DNA from 3 places in the Halobacillus sp. ACCC02827 genome. Region 1 is predicted to be linked to each of the others. Evidence: riboswitches for the same ligand, from Rfam matches in the RefSeq annotation. Region 1 holds a riboswitch; each other region holds the start of a gene.
What was found. Region 1 has a riboswitch for cobalamin ahead of QRD89_RS10365 (DUF4430 domain-containing protein). Riboswitches for the same ligand answer to the same signal wherever they lie in the genome.
Positions count from the first base shown of each region.

Region 1 (6,596 bases):
CGCTGGTCCTTCCGGTGGAGAAAAAGTATCCGGTGACAATTTCGGGCCGCTCTTTGAAGTACCGGAGTGGATGCGAGGAGAAGACGCTGCGAAAAAATTAAATACCTTTATCTGGGCAGTTCTCGGAGGTCTTGTTGTGTATTGGGCGGCACGGATCATTCTGAGAAAACGGATTGCAGCAAGTATTCAGCCTTTGTTAAACAAGGTGAATCCTGAGGTCGTGGACGAAGTTTCCTACCGGGCCGTAGCGATTGGATTTCCGGTTTTCACACTCGGGGCGCTTATTTTCGCCATGATTTGGGCACAGCAGGCGTGGGATCGCTTTTGGGGCTGGGATCCTAAAGAAGTGTGGGCCTTGATCACCTTCTTCTTTTATGCAGCCTATCTGCATCTTCGCTTGTCACGGGGATGGCAGGGAATGAAATCCGCTTGGCTTGCTGTCGGAGGATTTGGTATTATTATGTTTAATCTCATTGCTGTGAATTTAATTATATCCGGTTTACATTCGTATGCGTAAACGAGAAGCCCGGCAGGGGGACGAAATGTCCCGCCTGCCCTTTGTCTAACTTAGAATATACAGTCGGAGGTAGGTAACATGGAACAAGAAGCAAGAATACTGGTCGTTGATGATGAAGAGCGTATCCGTCGGTTGATCCGCATGTATTTGGAAAGAGAGCACTACGAGATCGATGAAGCAGAGGATGGAGAAGAAGCTCTGCAAAAAGCGCTGAACAATGATTATGACGTCATTTTACTCGATTTAATGCTTCCCGGAAAAGACGGGATAGATGTATGTCGGGAATTAAGAGAGAAAAAAGCTACTCCAGTAATCATGCTTACCGCAAAAGGTGAAGAAGCCAACCGGGTTCAAGGATTCGAGGTCGGTACAGACGATTATATAGTCAAGCCGTTCAGTCCGAGGGAAGTAGTTTTGCGTGTGAAGGCATTGTTGCGGAGAGCATCCTCGACCAAATTCCTGGAAACAGATACGCAGGCGAGAAATGTATTGGTGTTTCCGCATATGACTATCGACAATGATGCCCACCGGGTGACTGCGGAAGGGGAGGAAGTTTCCCTGACTCCGAAAGAGTACGAGCTGTTGCATTTTATGGCGCAGTCACCAGACAAGGTTTTCGACCGCGAGCAGTTGTTGAAGGAAGTATGGCAATATGAGTTTTTTGGTGACTTAAGAACGGTGGATACCCATGTCAAACGCCTGAGGGAGAAGCTGAGTAAAGTCTCTCAGGAAGCTGCAGGGATGATTGTGACTGTTTGGGGAATCGGATATAAGTTCGAGGTCAGCGGAGACTGATGTTTTGGCGGAGTGTTGTCGGGAAACTCTGGTTCACCATCCTCCTGCTTGTATGCTTCGTCCTTTTTATCCTTACCATTCTGCTGCTTGAGTTCTTCCAAAACTATCACATACTCGAAGCGGAAAGCGATCTGCTTCAGACAGCCGACAAGATCTCTCAAGTTGTCGACCGTTATGAATCTGATGAAGACCTTCTGCTTTCATCGACTATTTTAGTTAAAGATCCAGCGAGCAGCGCAGTCATTGTCTGGGGACCCGGCGACAGTCTTTTCGCTGAAAGTGAATCCGAAGCGATGCCGCAGCTTGATGATGCGTGGTTTCGGAAGGACCCTGAACTTCGGGCCGTTATGGAAAACGGTAAAGACGTCAAAAAGATTGCAGATATGCAGGAGCATGCCTCCGGTGTGATGGTAGTTGGAACACCTCTTGAGAATAGCTCTGGAGCGGTCTTTGTCTATCAATCGCTCGATACGGTCGAAGAGACGTCAGAGCAAACGACGAAAATCATATTTCTTGGTGCAGGGATCGCGATTATTTTAACTACAATTTTTGCCTTTTTCCTGTCTACGAGAATAACGGCTCCACTTATTAAAATGAGAAAGGGAGCTATGGAACTCGCTAAGGGAGAGTTTCATACGAAAATTCCGATCCGAACGCATGATGAAATCGGCGAGCTTGCCATGGCTTTTAATCGGATGGGAAGAGAGTTGAAATTTCATATTAATGCTTTGAATCAAGAGAAAGAACAACTCTCAGGGATCCTGCGTTCCATGGCGGACGGTGTCATAACCATCAATCGTCAAGGAGATGTGCTCATAACGAACCCTCCAGCCCAGCAGTATTTGAAAGCCGCTGATTTCGAACGGGATCCGTCCCGGGATAAGGAAGAGGAGCTTCGTCTGCCGGAGCCTTTAAAAGAGCTCTTTCAAAGTGTTATAACAGAGGAACATGAATCCATGGTGGAAGTATCCGTACAAGGTCGCTCATGGGTGATCATTATGACCCCTCTCTATGACAGGGAAAAGGTTCGTGGAGCCGTCGCGGTTCTGCGTGATATGACGGAAGAACGGAGACTAAATAAGCTTCGTAAAGATTTTATAGCGAATGTTTCGCACGAACTACGCACTCCAATTTCTATGCTTCAGGGATACAGCGAGGCAATTGTGGATGATATTGCAGAAACTAAAGAAGACAAAAACGAGCTGGCTCAGATCATTCATGATGAATCCCTCAGGATCGGCAGATTGGTCAACGAGCTGCTGGATTTGGCCCGTATGGAAGCGGGGCATATTCAGCTCGCTCATGATACGATCGAAATGGGACCGTATATGCAGAAGATTATCCGGAAGTTCAGTGGTCTGGCAGGTGATAAACAGGTGAACCTTACGCTTGATCTTGCTCCTGAACTCGGCAGGCTTACCTTTGATCCGGATCGAATTGAACAAGTGTTCACGAACTTGATTGATAATGCCATCCGCCACACGGAAGAAGGCGGAGAAGTAAATGTGACGGTCGTTCCAGACGGGAATGACTGGGTCGCTTCGGTAAACGACAGCGGTATGGGCATTGCTGAAGAAGACCTGCCATTTGTATTTGAACGCTTCTATAAGGCGGACAAATCCAGGAAGCGAAAAACGAAGGATTATAAGAAAGGAACCGGTCTCGGTCTCGCCATTGCAAAGAACATCGTCGAGGGGCACGACGGAGAGATCAGCGTCCACAGCAGGCTTGGGGAAGGGACGACCTTTACCTTCCACATCCCTTTCATTCATGGGTAATCCCCTTATTGCCAATTGTGACGGTTTCGTGTACGCTTAAAAAGGAACTGTATAAAATGAGAATTCAGGTGTCTGAAAGACTTAAAATGGGAATCCGGTAAGGAAACCGGAACTGTCCTCGCAACTGTGAGTGCCGACGAAAAGGTGGATCCACTGTGGATAACGGGAAGGAGCCTTGGAAGGATGACGCACGAGTCAGTAGACCTGCCTGATCTCGCGTTTCAATACTTCGAGGATTGAGTATTTGAGGCAACCGATCGGTGAATGGCGGCCAGTCCCGCTTCTATTGGTTCGTCTTAGAGCTTGTCCCAACAGGGGCAGGCTCTTATTTGTGGCTACTCAAAACCCTCAAAAAGACAGAAGGGGAGAAAAAAATGTTACAGAAATGGTATCGCCTGATGATGGCGGCCTTCCTTGCCGTCGGTGTTTTGGCAGGATGCGGCGCGCAGGAAGATGAAGAAAAGAGTGCAGAAACGACCGAACAGCAGGAACAGGAAATTACCGTAGAGGTGGAGCTTTCACAAGATAATGGTGCCGAAGAAATTGCTTCTGAATCGATTACTGCCGAAGAAGGTGCGAATCTGATGCAGGTGATGGAGGACAATTTCAAAGTGGAACAGTCCGGAGGATTCATCAACTCCATTGAAGGTGTTGGAGGCGATGAAAAGAAAGCATGGATGTACACCGTCAATGGAGAAGAAGGTCAAGTCGGCGCAGAAGATTATGAATTGAAAGATGGAGATCAGGTTACCTTCGATTATCATGCGTGGGAATGACCAACTATGAACACATATAAACTGACGTTGATTGCCATGCTGTCAGCATTAGCTGTTGCGGGCCGAATGGCTCTTGCCAATATTCCTAATGTTCAGCCTGTAACGGCGATTATTATCATCGCCGGATTTTGGCTGGGTCCAGTTGGAGGTGTACTGGTTGCTTTCGTAACGACACTGACTTCCAACCTCCTCCTCGGCATGGGTATGTGGACCGTATGGCAGATAACAGCCTGGGGTTTAATCGGTGTCGGAGCAGGTATCTTAGGTAAGGTTTTTCCTAAGCTTCCGGTATGGTTGTTATCTGTATATGGTTTTTTGAGTGGTATCTTCTATGGCTTTGTCCTGTCTCTCACGATGCATGTCGCAGGGCAGCCCTTCTGGGCCTATTATCTGGCAGGGATTCCTATGGACATCAATCATGCGGTTTCAAACACTGTTTTTCTGATTGTTATGGCTCCTGTATTAGGACGGTTGTTCAGACGTTACCCATTAACAAACCATAGATTGGACCCAGCAGGAAAGCTGCCCTAGAACAGGGTAGCTTTTTCTTTTTTTTTCGTATTAGTATAGGTAGTGTAACGATTACCTATTTGTTACGACTATATACATAGGTGATTCAGGGGGTACTGTTTTGAAATCGTTCTTTGATGAACTGTATAAGCAACATCACCGGGATTTATTTCAATTTCTTATCTATATGGTCAAGGACCGTGCTGTTGCAGAAGATCTCGTGCAGGAAGTGTACATACGTGTCATAAAATCCTATCATTCCTTTCGAAAGCAAAGCTCAGAAAAGACGTGGCTGCTTTCCATTGCCCGTCACGTGGCCATCGACTATTTTCGGAAGCAGAAGAGAAAAAGGGATCGTATTATAGAAACATTTGATTGGACGAAGAATAAGGAGAGCTTACGCGATGGTCTCCCTCTGCCTGAGGAAGTGGCTGTAATGAACGAAGAGGTGAAGGAAATGTACAGAGCTTTGGATAAGTGTTCTTTTAATCAGAGGAGTGTGCTCATACTCCGCTATATGCAGGGAATGTCCATTCAGGAAACAGCAGAGGCTCTTTCTTTCAGTGAAAGCAAAGTGAAAACGACGCAGCATCGTGGTATGAAAGCCTTGAGAACCCATATAGAAAAAGCGAGGGAAGGAGGAGGAGACATTGAGTAAGAAAAAAATATCAGACCAGGATGTGAAGCAGTGGCTTTATCAGTTACCTTCTTTGGAAGACAAAAGGGAGCAGGGGGAGGTGTACCGCGCTGTTGAAAGAAGGATAAATCGTGGTGTGAGGAAGAAGCGGCACCGGATTGTTCCTCTATTATCTATTCTTACCGTTCTCTCTCTCCTTGCAGTCTCTCTTCCGTTTGTTCAGGAAAGCCTGCATCCCCTTCCTGAACAAGGGGCACAGCAAACAGACACGAGGGAAGGGGAGTTTGTCCCATTACCACCCGTTTTGGAAGGATCTGGATTGGATATGCCGACACATACTCTGTCACTGGTTGCAGATACCCGCAAATCCGGGATGAGGGTGCAGGCCTTCCCGGACAGGAATGGAGAGTTCGTCATTCCAATCACACTCGCTTCCGAAGAAACGAGAGTGGACCCAGACACTTTCGGACTTTCTCCGCGTACCGTTCCTGAAGTGGATTACGAGATAGATGAAGAGAATGGGAAAGCGAGAGCGGTATTTCCTGAGAACTATCAAGTCAGCGGGAGTTCATGGGCTAGGTCTGTCGTGGAAAGTGTGAGGTGGGAATTATCCGGATATGCCTCAGATTCCGTTGACGTGAAGACTTCTGACGGGAAACAGGTTGCCATCGGTAATTATGGTATAACCGATAAACTGCCTGTAGTTTCAGAAGAAACGTATTATTTTCTTATTTATCACTATGATGCTTCCACAAAATCGCTGCTCACTCCCGTACAAGCAGATGATGATGCAGACTTTTCGGATCTCCTTACAGAGATGGGAAAGAATGCTCCTTTTCCGCAGCTTGAGTCTCCAATTCCAGATCATGTTCGTTTGTCCGTCATTAAGGAAGATAAAGAGCGTTTGTATCTTGATGTAGATCACCATGCCTTCAAGGATGAAAGGGAAAGAAGGGAAATGGTGGATGCTTTGCTTGCAACGGCATTTTCGGCCGGTTATCGGGAAGTGAAGTTCAGCGGCCTGGAACGAGAGAAAGGTGCCTACGATTTTCGTCACCCTATACCTACTCCTGAGGTTATTAATCTTCTCGCTCCGAATTGATGGTCAATAGTCAAAGCCCTGCAGATAGTGGACAGCGATGAATCATGTTAAAATGGAAGTATCAAAAAGGGGAAGATGGGAATGGACAAAGAACAGTTGATAGCAATCATCTCCGATAAGATAAAACTGATACGTGTGGAACAGGGCTACACACAAGATCGAATGGCGGTGATCATCGGTGTCTCGAAAAAAACGCTCGTGCAGATTGAAAAAGGGCGTATTTTAGCGGGATGGACGACCGTAGTGGCCGTCATCGCACTGTTTCCGGGAAGTAGTGTTTTAAAAGCAGCCTGCGGTGATTCCCCGCTGGAAACGGCATTGACTATTGCGCATCAACGGTACGAGTGGGAAGCTTCTCGCCAAGAGGAATGGTACTGGAAGCCTTTGGAGGAGAAAGGCAGTGTTGTCATGGAGCAGCACGCTGTAAGCGGCCATTACCGGATTAGTGACTATAATACAGGAAGACGTTTCACCAGTGTGG
Region 1 is NZ_CP128168.1:1,942,219-1,948,814, reverse strand. It holds gene ccsB (c-type cytochrome biogenesis protein CcsB) at 1-517, shown strand, start outside; gene QRD89_RS10375 (response regulator transcription factor) at 596-1,312, shown strand; gene QRD89_RS10370 (ATP-binding protein) at 1,312-3,090, shown strand; cobalamin riboswitch at 3,140-3,316, shown strand; gene QRD89_RS10365 (DUF4430 domain-containing protein) at 3,465-3,866, shown strand; gene QRD89_RS10360 (ECF transporter S component) at 3,873-4,397, shown strand; gene sigX (RNA polymerase sigma factor SigX) at 4,498-5,034, shown strand; gene QRD89_RS10350 (hypothetical protein) at 5,027-6,115, shown strand; gene QRD89_RS10345 (helix-turn-helix transcriptional regulator) at 6,197-6,596, shown strand, end outside.

Region 2 (6,596 bases), 1.5 Mb from region 1:
GAATGCAGATCCACGGTTCAATCCATACAAGGAGTTATCCAACAGAAACTCGGAATCGGATGTACGCCCCTGCTTCACCTGGTGATAGAAGTTACTGAAATAAGCCCCTTCTTCTTTCAGGTCGTTCAAGTATGGCGTCAGCTCCTGTCCGTTCACCGTATTATCGACAACAAAGGTCTGCGTACTTTCCAAGGAAAGAGCAATAACGTTCTTCCCTTCTGCAATTCCCTTCATTTCTTCACTAGGCTCCGTCTTTTTCTCATTTAGATAATTCAAGACAGGCGCAAGTTCATTACTGTCGGCGAAAGAACGCTTCGCCTCTGTCTGTCCCTGTAGAACAAGGTCATACGCGTGGAAGTTCAGGACACCAAGGTACTTGACAAGCATGTTCCGGTCGAATGCCCGCTGCAGCAATTCCGTACGCTCAGTCTGTGCCCAGCCGAGGTTCACGACAAACAAAGGAACAGCGATCATCGCAAGGATCAAACCTTCCTTTCGTTTCGGCATGAAACTCTGCAAACGATTTTTTCTTAAGAAGAACAATAGAAATGCAGCGACGAAGACATCAAGGAACAGGAAAATGTCTGTGGCTGACATGATATCGGTGATACTTCCGCCAAGACCGGCAAGGTTTGCCGCCTGACCTAACATCGGAATCGTTAAAAAGTCGTTGTATTCTCTATAAAATAGGACGTTTACATACAATAGTAAGGACCCGAATATATACATCCCCAGCATTCCCTTACGGCCGCCAAGAAGAATACCGACACCGAATAGTAGGAAAATACTGCTCAGTGGGTTGAATGCAAGAATAGCCGCTTCATTGGCATTTTCAATATTCAACGTGAAGACACTGCCCTGAACGTAATACATCTTCGCCCAGAAAATTGCAATGACAGCAGCATAAATCATGAATTTCTTCTTGAATTCGGGGTTTTCCATCTTTGTTTTAAATTTAGAAAACATGATACAACCTCCGTAAATAGTGATCTAATTTATTTATGTTCCATCAATAGCTGATACCAATTAAAATTAAGCATGCGTAGGAGAACAAGATTGATAATACCACATTTACAATAAAAAAACGCAACAATAATGGAACTGTTATATGTTCTTAATACTATTACACCACTATTACACAACAGTTACCGTAAGATGATAAAAAACTCCAGAAAGCGACAGGCGCTTCCTGGAGTTCAGGGGGACTCTTTTTAAACTATATTCTTTACCAGCTCCACAAATGCATCCGCTTTGATTCGTTTCTTGCCGCCACCCTGGACAAAATGCGGTTTTCCTCCGCCTTTTCCCTCGATATGCGGCAACACTTGTTTCGCCACGTCATTCATATTTCTGTCCAGTCCGCTGCCACAGGCAAGTACAAACTGGAGGGCATCTTCCTGTTCACTGACGAGCAGGACACAGGCATCCGTCGTTTCGTTCAACACAGCCTGCCCTAAAGTCTGGAGCTGCTTAATGGAACGGTCCTGATATACTGCAGAGAGAAACTGTTTCTGCTCTCCTTGTTCCACAAGCTCCTTCGCTTCATAGCCGATCAGCTTACTCTCCAAATCCAAGATGTACTTATCCTTCTCTTTGCTTTTTTCATTCAGCTCAACGATTTCCTCCGGCAGCGCCTCCTCGGGACGGGCAACGAGCTGCTTCAACTCCGTCAACAGTCGATGTTTCTTCCCGAACTGTCCAAGCAGACGTTCTCCACAGACAAATTCCAGGCGCACCTGACCCTTATTCTTAGTCCAGCCCAGAAGCTTGACAGCCCTTACTTCCCCGGTCGCCTGCGGATGTGTTCCGCCGCATCCATTATAATCAACGCCCGGAATCATGACGAGACGGACATTTTCCGTGACGGCGAGTTTCTTACGCAAAGGATACTTCCCCGCCTCTTCCGCCGTCATCCATGCTGTTTCCACCTTAATATTTTTCAGGATCAAGCGGTTGACCTCTGCTTCCGCTTCTGTAAGCGTTTCTTCCAGAAGCTCAGAAGTATCCAAATCGATCGTGACCGTTTCCTCACCCAGATGGAAGCTGGTCGTCTGCCACTGAAAACGATCTTCCAAGACTGCAGAAAGGATATGCTGACCGCAATGCTGCTGCATATGGTCAAAGCGTCTGGCCCAGTCAATTTCCCCATGGACGGTACCTCCGACGACCATCGGCTCCTCCAAATAATGACGGATATCGCCGTCCACTTCTTCCACACCCGAAACCGGTGCTCCGTTCAAAGCTCCTCGATCACTCGGCTGGCCGCCGCCGGTTGGATAAAAGGCTGTTTCTTCAAGTATGACGAAAAATCCGTTATCATCCTGCCCGGTACGAGCAATGGTTGTATCAAATGCTGTCAAATAAGCATCTTCATAATATAATTTCCGTGTCATATACTTTCCTCCTATGTATATCCTACGGGAATCGTAGCATTTTTTCACATGGTGCCGCCACATATTTCCCGGGAAATCGACGAAACAATAAAGAAGACTCCGCTGTTTCCAGCAGAGCCTTCGAGAGTCTTCCTAATAATTATAAAGATCCTACAGCATCGCGGACGGTCGTATTTCCCCCGACCACTTGGAATTCCTTACCGATTGTCGCCTCATTTTCCAATGTCGCAAGAATGACGCTCGCCACGTCTTCACGGGAAATTTCCCCGCGTTCGACTTTCTCTGCCGCTTCCACTTCACCCGTACCCGCATCGTTCGTCAGCATTCCCGGGTGGATGATCGTGTAATCCAGATCCGTTCGTCGCAGCCAGTCATCTGCATAGTGCTTCGCAATGACATAAGGAGCGAAAGAAGCCGGTGCTTCCTGAATCGCTTCCCGCGTCGTATCGAAAGAACTGATCATGACGTAGCGCTTCACACCTGCCTGCTTCGATGCTTCGATCGTCTTCACCGCACCGTCAAGGTCGATCATTACTGTTTTATCAGGGCCGGTATTCGGACCGGATCCCGCTGTAAATACGACAGCGTCCACTCCTTTAAACGCTTTTGCAATGGTTTCCGTGTCGTCTTCCAAGTCAATAAGGACCGTTTCGGCTCCTAAATCTTTGAAGTAGGACGCCTGCTCCTCTTTGCGGATCATAGCGACAGCTTCTACTTTTTCGCTGTCCTGGATTTTCTCAACCAGATGTTTACCGACTTGACCATTTGCACCTACTACAAGAACTTTCACTCTCACTCATCCTTTCTATGGAAAACATACATGGTATAGTTTGTTCACCTGTAAGATATGTAACCTTTTTTTATAAAAAGCAAACATCCCAGCTGTTCCTACCATGGGGAAGAAAGGAAAATATTGTTTATTTATGGATTGTTTGATATATTGAACTGTGACAACTGAATACGTTTTGATTCGGGTGCAGGCGCACAAATGCTGCCTGCTTAAAAGGGAAACCGGTGAAAAGCCGGTGCTGTCCCGCAACTGTAATTGGGAGCGAACTGAAGGACCACTGTCCCCGTCATCGAGCGGGAATGGGAAGGGTTCAGGGAGCGATGATCATAAGCCAGGAGACCTGCCCGTTTCAGCGAACATCATGTACCTACGAGGATAGGGGGTGTGAAGTGCCGTTTCAGGAGAAGGATGGATACGCATGGCTGCGGATCTTATTTGCTTTTCCTAGGAAGAACGCAGCTTGACAACTTCTTGGGGAAGTTGTTTTTTTATTGGCTTTATTTCCGAATGAAATAGAGGTGTCTCTATGATTGATCCGATAGACAGCTATATCGACCTTTTTAAAGCATCTATTATGAATCAGTTCTACGCCGCTCTTCCAAGTACACTGGAGGAGACGTTCGAACAATGGCAGAAGGAATGCCGTGACTCGGAGGAACGAATTCGTTTAGAAAAAGCATACGTCCTTGTCCGCGAAGAACTTTTCGGTAAGCATTCGCTGTCCTGATCTTATTTTTGTAAGCGGTTACTATAAGGAGGATGTCTATGCCTGATCAAATGATCTATCGACCTGGTCTTGATGGTGTGATTGCTGCAGAGACGCAGCTTTCCTACCTGGATACAGAGAAAGAGGAAATTGTCATCCGCGGCTATGAACTGATTGAGCTTGCCGGCTGTAAGACCTATACAGACTTGATTCATCTTCTGCTTCACGGCAGTCTCCCTGCAGGTGCAGAACGATCAAATATCGAAGCTAATTTAATAAAGGAATATTCCCTGCCGCAAGGTTTTTTTACGCTTTTCGAAAAGCTTCCGTCCTCTACACACCCGATGGATGCGCTGCGCACAGGTGTTTCCGCCCTTGCCGGTCACGATGAAAGGCTGGAAGACCGCTCACCGGAGGTCATGCGTACGACGGCGCTGCGTTTACTGGCTAAAATTCCGAACATCGTCGCTAACAGTTACCACATCCTGCAGCAGAAACCGGTCATCGAGCCCACGGAGGAACTCTCTTACAGCGCGAATTTCTTATACATGATCACCGGTACGATACCCATCGGAGCAGGAGGTGAAGTTCTTCGACCGTTCCCTGTTGCTCTACAGCGAGCACGAAATGCCGAACTCGACCTTCACCGCCCGGGTCATCGCATCGACGAATGCCGACTTGTATGGTGCCTTGACCGGTGCCGTCGCCTCCTTAAAAGGGAATCTTCACGGCGGTGCGAATGAAGCGGTCATGCATATGCTGCTTGAAGGAAAAACGACCGACGGATTCCGTCACCTGCTCTATGAAAAGCTCCAGAAGAAAGAAAAGGTGATGGGATTCGGGCATCGAGTGTATAGGAATCGCATGGACCCACGGGCTTCCCTCATGAAAGAAGCTCTTCGGGAACTCGCAAAAGAAAAAAAACGTGAAGACCTGTTTGACATGTGTGAAGCAGGAGAAGCCGTCATGAAAGAAGAAAAAAATCTATATCCGAATCTGGATTACTACGCTGCTCCTGTCTATTACCTTCTTTCTGTTCCAATCGCTTTGTACACGCCGATCTTCTTTGCTGCAAGAACCCTCGGCCTCTGTGCCCATGTCACAGAACAATACGCCAACAACAAGTTGTTCCGTCCCCGTGTCCTTTATTCCGGCCCGCGGGATCTGCATCCATAAAGGAAGAAAGCCGGGCTGCCTGCCCGGCTGTATGGTACATATTCTTTGTAAAGGTGGAGATGAAATGGAAGAAGTGAAAATGAATACCCTCAAGGAAACCGATCCATTATTGGAGGAAATCGCTGCTTATGCGGTTCACGAAGAAGTTACCAGCGAGGAAGCGTTGCAGACAGCCCAGTACGTCCTGATGGATTCGCTTGGCTGCGGGTTTCTCGCCCTTCGATACCCGGAATGCACGAAACACCTCGGTCCCATCGTTCCTGGTACTATCGTTCCTGACGGCTCGCGTGTCCCGGGGACTTCCTATGAATTGGATCCTGTTCATGCCGCCTTCAATATCAGCTGTATGATTCGTTGGCTCGACTACAATGACACGTGGCTCGCTGCCGAGTGGGGGCATCCCTCCGACAACCTGGGAGGAATCCTGGCCATCGCCGACTATATCAGCCGGAGGCGACTGGCCGCAGGGGAAGCTCCGCTCCACATGAAGGACGTGCTCGTGAACATGGTGAAGGCCCACGAAATTCAAGGTGTCCTTGCACTTGAGAACAGCCTGAACAGAGAAGGTTTGGACCACGTCCTTTACGTAAAAGTCGCAACAGCCGCCGTTGTTACAGCGATGCTCGGCGGGACGAAGGAAGAAGTCACCGATGCCGTCTCGCAGGCATGGGTCGATAATTCCAGTCTCCGCACATACCGCCACGCGCCAAACACCGGATCACGGAAATCCTGGGCTGCCGGTGATGCGACAAGCAGGGGTGTCCGTCTGGCTTTAATGACGAGAAAAGGAGAAATGGGATATCCCACAGCACTATCTGCGCCAGGGTGGGGCTTTCAGGATGTCCTGTTCAGCGGGAAAAAGCTGACACTGGCCCGCCCGCTCGGTTCCTATGTCATGGAGAATATCCTGTTTAAAATCGCATACCCAGCCGAGTTTCATGCCCAGACGGCTGCGGAAGCCGCCGTCCAGCTCCACACGGAAGTAAAAGACAGACTCTCCGACATTGCCAGGATTACCATCACAACCCATGAATCGGCGATTCGGATCATTGATAAGAAAGGACCGCTGCACAACCCTGCGGATCGCGATCACTGCCTGCAGTACATCACAGCTGTCGGATTGATTTACGGCACCCTGAACGCCGACCACTATGAAGATGACACGGCCCGGAATCCGGATATCGACCGACTAAGAGGGTTGATGACAACGGTGGAGTGCGAGGAATACAGCCGCGATTACCTCGATCCGGATAAACGTTCGATCGCCAATGCTGTTCAGGTATTCTTTACAGACGGTTCCTGCACTGAACAAGTGGCAATTGAATACCCCCTTGGCCACCGCAGACGCCGGGATGAGGGAATCCCGCTTCTTTGGAACAAGTTCCAGGACAATTTGAAGACACGCTTCCCATTCCGTCAGGTGAACCGGATTATGAATCGATGTGAGGATTACGACCAATTAATCGATACATCCGTGCCTCAATTCATGGAATTATTCCGTATATAAGGAGGAGAACGTATCATGACATGG
Region 2 is NZ_CP128168.1:459,076-465,671, reverse strand. It holds gene QRD89_RS02520 (LTA synthase family protein) at 1-966, opposite strand, end outside; gene QRD89_RS02515 (alanyl-tRNA editing protein) at 1,212-2,393, opposite strand; gene QRD89_RS02510 (SDR family oxidoreductase) at 2,533-3,183, opposite strand; cobalamin riboswitch at 3,349-3,545, shown strand; gene QRD89_RS02505 (hypothetical protein) at 3,710-3,910, shown strand; partial or broken gene mmgD (citrate synthase) at 3,949-5,065, shown strand; gene QRD89_RS02495 (bifunctional 2-methylcitrate dehydratase/aconitate hydratase) at 5,130-6,572, shown strand; gene prpB (methylisocitrate lyase) at 6,588-6,596, shown strand, end outside.
Region 2: another riboswitch for cobalamin. It lies ahead of QRD89_RS02505 (hypothetical protein); the one in region 1 lies ahead of QRD89_RS10365 (DUF4430 domain-containing protein).

Region 3 (6,596 bases), 1.2 Mb from region 1:
GCATTATTTTTAACGGATTCCCGCCGTGTTCCGGCCATTCTTTCATCCTTTTCCTCTCCCTCCATCAGAAATAGTGAGTGATACCAATGACTATACCAACAAGTGCCAACACCACCACCCATGTACCGTGCATATACCGAACGGTTATTAATATGTCCGCCGCCTTCAGCTTCCTTCCTGCTGTTCCAAGCTCTGCACGGTAAGAAGGAATCCCTTCATAGAAATTCACACCTCCGAGACGGACACCGAGAAGCCCGGCACACATAGCTTCCGGGAATCCGGCATTCGGGCTCGGATGCTTTGCCGCATCCCGCCGTACGATGACAAGACCATTTTTACGCCTTGAATCTCTGACATGAAAAGAACCAATCCACATGGCTGCCGCTGTCACCCGTGCAGGCAGCCAATTGACGATGTCATCAAACCTGGCGGATGCCCAGCCGAAATTAAGGTAGCGATCATTCTTATAGCCGACCATCGAGTCCAATGTATTTGCTGCACGATAGGCGAACGCAAGCGGTCCACCGCCGATCAGTGCCCAAAGAACTGGGGCAATGACTGCATCGACCGTATTTTCGGCAACAGTTTCCACGGTACCACGCGTCACTTCGTTTTCATTCAGAGCTTCCGTATCCCTGCCTACGATCCAGCTGAGCTTTTCCCTGGCGGCTTCGATATTCCCGGCGCTTAAAGGCACCAGCACCTCATAAGCGGCCTTCTGAAGCCCTTTGATGGCAATAGTGGAAGATACAATATACCCTTCCACCAGAAAAGCCAGAACTGGATGGACCGCTTCCGCCAGAGTAATCAACACAAAGCTGATACTTGCAGCCCCTCCTACGATGACGATAACGAGCATTACACCCTTCTCCCTAAGACGTTCACCATTGTTCCACTTACCTTCAAGTCGACCGATAAGCTTTCCGATTCCGATTACCGGATGGGGAATCCACTTAGGGTCACCAATCCATAAATCCAGCCCTATTGCAAAAAGCAGAATATAGTAGTGATAAAGCCAGTCCATCAACGGGATCCCCTTTTCTCATATTTATCGAGGGACTCCCGTACACCGCGGTAGACAATCGTACCGATTGCCTGCCCGACGGCCGTCCCTGAGCCGGCATAGGGAGTCAGTGCCCCTACCTGTGTGGAGGCGACGACGGTACTATCTGTAGAAGTACCAGTCGCTGTCGATCCCGTCACTGGATCCAGGACAGACTGGTCTGCCAACGCTTTCACCTTAGCTTCTGTCACAGATTGGACGGCATTGACGAGAGCACCGTCTGTCAAATGAGCATCAACAAAAACCATAATGTTGATCGTACCCGGCTGGATTGCACCCAGTTCTCTTCTTTTAGAAATATCGACCGCATTACCGACCCCTGCCGTCACTACAGCCATTACACCGATACCCTGAACGTTTTCTTTACAGATGACATAGTCCTGCAGATGGACAGCGGTCATCATTCCAATTGTTTGAGCGGGATCGACGCCTCTTGTTTTCATCCAGCTGATGACATCCGTTTCCGGTTCCCGGCAGTCGTAGGATAAATCTACATGAAAATTACAAAAGTCCGTAGACCAGCCGATACCACCGCCAATGACGCTGTTTGCCATCGTCCGAAGCGGCCGGGTAAATTCGAGATGGATCCATTCCGCATTTTGAATGATTTGATAATCCGGGATCGTACCCGTCTCCTGATTGGGTGTTACCACGATTTGTGACTTCGGTATTTCCGGGTGATAATGATGATGGACAGGAACATCGTACACTTCCTGCAATAAATCCTCCTGCTGCAGCAAGGACAGATCCCCTGTTGCGACAAGTTTCCCTTGCTGCAGTAACCCGACATCATCTGCGAACAACGCGGCCGTATTCAGGTCGTGGAGGATCGCCACAATCGTCAGATCATGATCCCGTTGATGCTTCTTCAAATGTTCCAGCATGACGACTGTATGCTTGATATCTAAATGGTTTGTCGGCTCATCCAGGAAAAGGATCTTCGGCTGCTGCGCCAATGCCTTTGCGAGCAGAACCCGCTGTTTCTCTCCACCGCTCAAGGTACGGAACGGTTGATTCTCATAGCGGCGGACATCCGTCTCTTCCATTACTGCATCCACGATACGAAGATCTTCTTTCGTCGTGTGCTTTAACCACCCTCGTTGATGAGGATATCTTCCAAGCGTAACGATTTCTCTGACCGTAAAGTCGAATTCCACATACGATTCCTGGGAGAGCACAGCCATCATTCTTGCCTTTTCCCGGGGAGAAAACGTATGCAGAGACCTGCCGAACAGTTGAATAGTTCCCGTCGCTGCCGGCAGTATCCCTGTAATTAATTTAAACAGGGTCGTCTTTCCGCTTCCATTCGGACCAAGCAATGTAAAGAACCGGCCGGTTTGAATCGACAAATCAATATCATGGACAACCCGTTTGCTTTGATATCCTCCTGATACACCTTCCATCATTATCATGATTCGTTCCTCCTGAATCGCTCTCTGATCATAAGTAAAGCAAAGATCGGTGCGCCGATCAGGGCGGTGATGACACCAATCGGCAATTCTTCCGGTGCCACAATCGTCCGTGCAAATAAGTCGGCGAGAATCAGGTAACCACCGCCGGCAAGCGTGGATAACGGCAGGACGTGGCGGTGGTTGGGCCCAACAAGCATTCGGATGAAATGAGGGATGACCAGTCCGACGAATCCTATTTGTCCGGATACGGCGACGGCAGCCCCTGTCAACAGCGATGCGCCGACGATGACCATCACTTTCCCTCGATTCACGTGCACTCCCAAGTGTTCGGCAGACTCCTCACCAAGCGCCATCGCATTTAATTCGCGCGTTTTGAACAGGAGAAGCAGGACCCCAACGACGAAAAACGGAAGAAGCAATTGGACATGACTCCATCCCCGCATCCCGACATTCCCCATCAGCCAATAAAGAATCTGCCGCATATCTTCTCTTGAACTCAAGGCAATGATTAAGGAAATGACCGCACTGATGAAAGAACTAACGATAATACCAGCCAGAATGATCGTCTCGATCGCAAGCGTTCGATTGGCCAGGTGAGTCACCCCGAAGACGATAAGCATCGTGATGAATCCGGAGATAATCGCTACAACCGGCAGCGTGAATTCGCCTAGAAACGAAATCGTAATTTGGAAATACAGCACGCATACAGCACCGAGGGCGGAACCGGACGAAACGCCGATTGTGTACGGATCAGCCAGCGGGTTCCTCAACAATCCTTGGAAAGCAGCACCTGCAATGGAAAGGGAAGCACCTACGAGAAGCGCCAGCAGTACCCGCGGAAACCGTATTTCCCAAATGATCAGTTCGGTGGATTTCTCGACTGTCTCATCCCGCAAAGAAATCCCGAGCGTTTTATTAAGCAGAAGATCGAGAACAACCGGGATCGGGAAATCGACACTGCTGTTTAAAACGCCAAGAAGGGTCGCACCAAGTACGAACCCTCCCAACAAGATGTACATCCACCCGATCTTATTCAGTAAATACTTCTGGATAAATGAGCTTTCCAAGCGTCTCTACTCCATCGATCAAACGCGGTCCCGGACGCGTCACCGTATCGTTATTCACATCGAAGACCTGTTCCTGCTTCACGGCAGGAACTTCCGCCCATCCCGCTCGGTCAAGCACCTGCTCCTCCGGATTATCGACATAGTAGCCGTAAGTGGTGATGATGACATCAGGATTCTTCTGGACGGCTTCCTCTTCCGTCATCTTCACCCAACCTTCCTGGTCGGCAGCCGTATTTTCGGCATGGATCGCCTCCAGCATCTCATTCATGAAGGTTCCTGTACCGGTTGTATAAATGTCAGGACTAGGAGCGACCTCCACCCAAACCCGTTTCTTTTCCTCGACAGCTTCTGCCTTCTCTTTGATCTTTTCCAAGCTGGACTGCATGTCGCCTACAAGCTCATCCGCTTCTTCGGATGCCCCTTCCACATCACCAAGCAGTTCGATATGGTCATATACAGCATCAAAAGACTCCGCACTGTCGACAACAACAACGTCGATACCGGATTCTTCGAATTTATCTAGAATATCGCGATTATTCTCCTGGTGGAAATCTGTCACCAGCGCAAGATCCGGATCTAAAGATAAAATCTTCTCCACATCCATTTCCTGAGCTCCAATTTTTTCTATATCATTTGCTTCCTCCGGATAGTTGCTGTATGTATCGACACCAATCAACTTATCGCCCTGACCGAGCGCAAATGTAATTTCTGTGTTGCTCGGTATTAAGGATACGATCGTCTCCGGCTCCTCTTCGATGGTAACTTCCTCTCCACTTCCGTCTGTGACCGTGACCGGGAATTCGGCAGAATTTCCCTGCTGATCAGTCGTTTCCTCCGCACCAGCATCTGCGCCCTGCTCCGTTTCATTGGAATCATCACTGCAACCGACAGCAAACATCAGAAGCATACCGATAACAAACGGCATGAACCAGTGTGTTCTTTTCATGTATCTTTCCCCTCCCTATTTTTGCTCACAAAAAAACGCCATTCTCTAAGAAAAAGGCGGTCGTCGAAGGAGGCGGAATGATACACGCTGATAAATAAACGCACACATCACGCTCGTTCGAAGCAGACCTTTAACCCGAAAGTCTCTTCTCGAACACGTCAGGCAGGTCTCCTGGCTCCGTTTCATCGTCAAGCTGCCCTTCCCGTACAAACAGTGGCACGCAGCTTTCCTCAACGTTACAGTGGCGGGACCGCATCGGATTTACACCGATTTCCCTTTTCACCTACAGCATGTAGGACCTGATCGCGGAATATTCGAATTTTTGTGATGATTCTATTATAGAATCCCGTCGGAAAAAAGTAAATCTTGTCATAGCCTTCATAGGGGCCCTGCTTCTGCTCCTATCTACGCTGGTACTGCTCCATTATGTCTTCCAGTCTATCTACGTCTAAAAAACCTGTGACGTGCGCTGCTAAACGATCATAAGCTTCCAACCGGAGTTGTTCATACAACACGTGCGCTTCCGCCTCCTGCAATCCTTTTCGTTTCCTGAGCTGGTTGAGAAACAGATGGCGGAACTTGTCGTTATGGAACACACCGTGAAAATACGTCCCATATGCTCCGTCGCTTACGGAACCATCAAGGAAGGAATCGACATCCCCCGTCCGCTCCGTCCGGCCCATATGGACTTCATAGCCTTGAATATCCAGCTCTTCTCCCGAGAAATGAACCTTCATGCTTGAGCGAACCGTCCGTTTCTCTGTAAGCATTGTCGTCTTTAGTGGAAAAATCCCGATCCCTTCCACTTCGATGGCTTCAGATTCTACTTTTTGAGGATCATGGATCTTCTCCCCCATCATTTGATAGCCGCCGCAAATCCCGAAGATGATGGTTCCTTGAAGGTGAAGCCTTCTGACAGCGTGGTCCAACCCCAGCTCCTTCATGAACTGACAGTCTTCCAGCGTATTTTTCGTTCCGGGAAGAATGATCAAATCGGGTTTTCCCAATTCTTCCGGCTTCTGAACAAGCCGTACGTGGCAGTCCGTTTCAAACCGAAACGGATCGATGTCTGTAAAATTAGAAATGCGCGGAAGATGAATGACAGCGATATCCAAATCCTTGGCATCGTCGGGGAAACGGCTGTATTGATGGAGACTTAAGGAATCTTCCGCATCCATCGCAGCATCTTCCAGGAACGGAACGACACCCAGAACCGGGATACCTGCATACGCTTCAAACCAATCCAAACCGGGCTGAAGCAGAGACACATCTCCGCGGAATTTATTGATGATTACACCGCACACTCTCTTTCTATCAACCGGATCAAGCAGCTGCAGGGTTCCGACAAGGCTTGCAAATACGCCTCCTCTGTCGATATCCCCTACAAGGATGACCGGAGCATCCGCCATTCTTGCGATACTCATATTGACAAGTTCACGGTCGTTTAAATTCACTTCTGCCGGGCTTCCGGCACCTTCGATTACGATTCTTTCAAAACGACCGGCTAAAGATTGATAAGCTTCTCGTATTACCTGTTTGGCAGTCTCGTAATATTCCTTCCGGTACTCGGATGCTTTCATATTCCGGAGCGGCTTCCCATGGACGACAATTTGGGATTCATCATCCTTCGTCGGCTTGATCAATACAGGGTTCATCATCGTCTCTGCCTCGACACCGGCTGCTTCCGCCTGCACCCCCTGCGCGCGTCCGATTTCTCTGCCATCTATAGTGATATAGGAGTTGAGCGCCATATTCTGCGACTTGAACGGGGCGACAGCATATCCTTTTCGTGCAAAAATCCTGCACAAAGCCGTAACCATCATACTTTTCCCCGCATCTGAGTGTGTGCCCTGGATCATAATTGGTACGGCCTTCATGAATTGCGAACCTCCCTGCATTTATTCAGGAAAGCATCCACAACGGATGGGTTCGATGCAAAGTGTATATGCGTGTACCCTGCGACAATATTCTTATGAATGACTCCTTCTGTCCCTTCTCCGAATGTTCCTTTAACGAAGTAGGCCGGCGTATGCTCCTCATCCGGGCGATATACAGAATAGTGGAACTCGTGACCTCTTGCGGTTTCCCCTTCAGGAAGAAGAAAATTC
Region 3 is NZ_CP128168.1:699,184-705,779, reverse strand. It holds gene cobD (threonine-phosphate decarboxylase CobD) at 1-46, opposite strand, end outside; gene cbiB (adenosylcobinamide-phosphate synthase CbiB) at 65-1,024, opposite strand; gene QRD89_RS03550 (adenosylcobinamide amidohydrolase) at 1,024-2,475, opposite strand; gene QRD89_RS03545 (FecCD family ABC transporter permease) at 2,472-3,542, opposite strand; gene QRD89_RS03540 (ABC transporter substrate-binding protein) at 3,505-4,488, opposite strand; cobalamin riboswitch at 4,633-4,806, opposite strand; gene QRD89_RS03535 (cobyric acid synthase) at 4,890-6,365, opposite strand; gene QRD89_RS03530 (cobyrinic acid a,c-diamide synthase CobB) at 6,362-6,596, opposite strand, start outside.
Region 3: another riboswitch for cobalamin. It lies ahead of QRD89_RS03540 (ABC transporter substrate-binding protein); the one in region 1 lies ahead of QRD89_RS10365 (DUF4430 domain-containing protein).